Regions from separate parts of the Acidilutibacter cellobiosedens genome, predicted to be linked through region 2. Evidence: riboswitches for the same ligand, from Rfam matches in the RefSeq annotation. Region 2 holds a riboswitch; the other holds the start of a gene.
What was found. A riboswitch is a leader RNA that binds a small molecule or an ion and turns the genes downstream of it on or off. The one in region 2 is predicted to bind cobalamin.
Positions count from the first base shown of each region.

Region 1: another riboswitch for cobalamin. It lies ahead of EQM13_RS05175 (ABC transporter substrate-binding protein); the one in region 2 lies ahead of EQM13_RS16710 (hypothetical protein).

Region 1 covers NZ_CP035282.1:1,085,072-1,087,281, reverse strand. Annotated here, with positions in the region: gene EQM13_RS05180 (FecCD family ABC transporter permease) at 1-393, opposite strand, end outside; gene EQM13_RS05175 (ABC transporter substrate-binding protein) at 383-1,390, opposite strand; cobalamin riboswitch at 1,580-1,739, opposite strand; gene EQM13_RS05170 (anti-sigma factor) at 1,801-2,100, opposite strand.
Region 2 covers NZ_CP035282.1:3,462,095-3,464,304, reverse strand. Annotated here, with positions in the region: gene EQM13_RS16720 (anaerobic ribonucleoside triphosphate reductase) at 1-79, shown strand, start outside; gene nrdG (anaerobic ribonucleoside-triphosphate reductase activating protein) at 90-599, shown strand; cobalamin riboswitch at 643-821, shown strand; gene EQM13_RS16710 (hypothetical protein) at 916-2,210, shown strand, end outside.

The DNA.
Region 1 (2,210 bases), 1.4 Mb from region 2:
TCCCATAAAAGCTGCAATAGTCACCATTTTTATATACTGGGGAAAAACGACCAATACAATAATTCCAAATAGTCCTGCTCCGCTGCTTATACCGATTATGCTGGGATCAGCTAAGGGATTCTTCATTACCCCTTGTAAAATAGCACCTGACAGAGCAAGATTTATTCCTACCAAAGCTGCCAATATCATTCTTGGAAGCCTGATATTCCAAATTACCATTCTCTCTGGACTTCCGTCATCCTTAGAAATAACTTCAAATATCCGCTTCACCTCTACCTCAAGAGTTCCTTTTGTAAGCCCTAATATAAAAGATATAAAGAAGAGCATCGCTAAGATAGCAATAACAGTTATTTTAAATCCCTTTTTGTCCCTGAGAGAAATATCATTTTCCATCCTGATGAGTCACCTCTCCATATATTTCCGGATATATACTCTTTGCCATATATTCTATTGCTTCACTATAATAAGGACCTGCATTATATAAGAAATACTGTTGGGGAAGATAAATAACTCGTCCCTCTTGAACGGCTTTTACTCCCTTCCATACGGGGTTACTCTTAAATTCCTCTTCCATAGTCTTTTTGGCCTCTTCGTCATCAGATATCATACTTGTAACCAGAACATAATCAGGATTCTTTTTCACTATGTATTCCACATCCAACGGAGTAGTTTCCGAGCCTATAGTATCGGGAGGCAAATCGGATGCAATATTGTCAAGTTTTAAAATTTTAGCTACATCTCCTGCTATACTATTGTCCAACTTAACAGCAATAGTTTTGGCTGTTATATATAATATGACCACGGATTTATTGTCTTTGGGCAGTTTAGATACTATTTCTTCTTTCTTATTCTTTAGAGCTTCTATCTTTGCTTCAGCTGATTTTTCATTTCCCAGTATCTTGCCGAAGGCATTATAAGTTGCTATTACATCATCATAGCTTCTTATATTAGTAGTAATCACCTTAAACCCAATATCCCTTAATTTATCCGCCTGTGTCCCTTGAGTGCCGGCCTGAGCTATAATTAAATCCGGTTTAAGGGATACTACGGATTCCATATCTATGGAATATACAGGCCCTATCTGTGGAAGATCGTTTATTTCCTTCTTATATTCGGATATCAATTTTAAATTATCTGTTATATTAGACGTACATATGGATTTTCCCCCCAAATCGTACCATATATTTAAGGGGGTGCCTGATAAAACAGCTACCTTTTCCGGTTTCTTTTCTAAGATAGTTTCTTTCTTGAGAAAATCCTTTATCTTTAACGGATAATTATTTCCCTCTACAGTTATGGGAAGGTCTTGAGTATTGCTCAACCCGCCTGTCTCAGTAGTTTTAGTACACCCCGAAACGCTAAATATCAACATAATCACAACTAATGGCAACAATATCCTTTTATAGAACTTCACCTTTTTCATCCTCTCTTTTTATAAAAAAATAAGAACTTCATTAAAGCAATAATCATGGCTAATGAAGTTCTTATAAGCTTATTAAATAATCTTTATTATATAAAATTCAATAAAGCAAAAATTCTTCTAAAATAATAATCAGCTTTCTCCATCCACCGTAGAGTTATTTCTGCTAATAAATAGGTAGGTTTTCTGACTTAAGATTCATCATCTTTTCTGTCTTCCCAGTTTCCCAGTGACATTTAGAAAAGACTCTTCCTTTACAGCGGCGGGACCGTGAGGGATTTTCACCCTGCTTCCCTAGCCCTATTCATTCTTATATTCAATTCTCATCTATTATATTAAATATAGTGATATCAATTGTCAAGACAAATTTTACTTTGCCATCAACGTCTGCGCCAAGCAGCTCTTACGCCAAACACCACTAATCCTATCATCACCAGGATACCAATTAGCGCAGCGCCGGGTGCGTCATCGGTTTCCCCAATGTAAATGCCGGCAATGCCAATCAATATCCCGATGACAAAGAGACAGGCAGCGATACACCAGGCCTTGCGCCTAACTTTCTTCAAAAAGTCTACCTCTTTATCCGTCGTTGGCGGCAGCGGTATATTGACAGGAGATTTCATCTTTTCATAGTCCGAGCGGCAATCGTCACATTCCTTTAAATGCTGTTCGACCTCCATTTGTACACGCTTTGGGCGTATTCTTTGTATATTTCTTCAATGCGGGCACCCACTACCTCGCCTCCTTTTAATTGATTCTGCTTATATATCCCAAAAACGAATGTTTCGTT
Region 2 (2,210 bases):
GACCTTAGACCGTTTCAATGATGCAAAAAGGGCAGAGGAAAGGGACAGAGTTAAACATTTTTCCTGCTCTGTAAAATAGGGAGACAGATATGACTGATTTTTTAAGAATAGCAGGAATAATTAAAGAATCTATAGTTGACGGACCCGGTATAAGACTGGTAGTTTTTTCTCAAGGTTGTAAACACAACTGTAAAGGATGCCATAACCCGGAGACTCATTCTTTTACCGGCGGCAGACTGATAAATATTGAAGATATCTTGGAAATGGTAAAGGATAATCCTCTCTTAGACGGAATAACCTTCAGCGGAGGAGAACCTCTTGAGCAAGCTGAAAGTTTTGCGGTTTTAGGAGAAAAAATAAAGGAAATGGGGCTAAATGTCATAACTTATACGGGATATACTTATGAGAAAATAATTGAAAGTTTCTATGACAGACCGGATTGGGAGAGATTAATGAGATGTACGGATATTCTCATAGACGGTCCCTTTGAGATAGATAAAAGGAGCATTATGCTGAAATTCAGGGGTTCTTCAAACCAAAGGATTATAGACGTGAAAGATTCTATCCTTTGTGGGGAGCCTATAGTTATAACTCCTTGACAATATTAATTTGCATGGAATATAATGTTGATGAAAGTAATTTAATATATGGAAAAGATAAAATATAGCACAATAAGGAAAAGGGTGAAAAGCCCTTGCTGTAGTCGCAGCTGTAATCAGGAATTTAGGTTGGTGTTTTTGCCACTGTTTGTATACAAATGGGAAGGTTCGACCTAAAGATGATCTGAAAGCCAGAAAACTTGGTGTTGTATTTCTTCTCGATACTCCGACTTAGAGGAAAGGGAAGGTTGAGTGAAATGAATTTAAACCCTCTTCCTTGGAAGAGGGTTTTATTTTTAAGAGGAAGTGTGGGAATGTGAAAAAATTAGTTGGAATAGGTTTGTTAATTTTTATAATATTATCTTCATGGGGGATATCCTATGGAAGCGGCGAAACAAGAATTACAGGAATCATCGGATTTGGCGGAAAAGTAAAGCTGAAAAGTGTAAATCCGTTAAAAATCACCGTAAGTACCGGAAATTCAGGTATAGATGAAGGTATAATCCGCATAGAAACTGAAAACAGGAAATATTATGAACCCGTAAAGATAGATGATAATAGTGAAAAAGTATATTATTTTTCCATTCCCATACCTGATTCCGAGGGTAAAATAAAAGTAACGTTAGAGAATAAAGGAAAGAAGATAAATTCCGTCGAAATCCCATTTGAACCTATTTCCGAGAAAACAACCGTCTTAGGAATATTATCCGATGAACCGGAGAGATTGAATTATCTCAGCCAATTGAAACTAAATTTTATTCCCATGGAAGATATAGAAATAGTTGATTTGACCAAATACCTCAGCCTGAATGAAGAAGAACTTGAAAATTTAGATATGGTTTTTATAGAGAACTACAATTCAGAACAATTACCGGAAGAATTCGGGCAAAATCTTATTCAATGGGTTAAAAGAGGACACAATATTTTCATTGGAAACAAAACCTACAAATATAAAACTTTAACCGGAATATTTAAAAATTTAAATCAAGAAGAGATTTGGCATTTGGGAGAAGGTAACGTTGTACCCGTAAACGAAAATTTGGAAACGATATCCTTAGATAACATAAAAGAATCAATTGAAAAATATGCTACATATTTAAATCTTAACGATTTGATCAAACCTGAAAATATTTTTAACAGGGAAAATGAGTGGAAAAATATGTTTTTTATAGGAAATTCTCTGTTGAAACCCAGTTATAATTTGGTTTATATATTTCTGTCCTTACTGATAGTTTATTTAATATTTCTTATTATAGGATTGGGAGAAAAAAGAGGTAAAATATTTGGAATATCAATAGGAGCCTTTTCTTTGATATTTTTAATAGCTTTTTTTAGAGAAAATATCTATGGAAGCAATGTGGGAAAGGTTGAGATAAAGGAATACGGAGAAGGAGTTTTCTCTACAGGAGTTGCATATGTAAAGGGAACTAAAGAGAATTCGGAATTTCAGCTGAATGATGGATTCTTGGACGGATATGGAGAAGACAATATTCATGTTATGCCTTTAAACCAAAAGGTTCTTGCATTGAAAAAAGAGGTGTATCATATATTTTTTCAGAATCGGGATGAAAAAGAAAGTTATGTGCAGAAACTTTCTATAGACGAAAATTC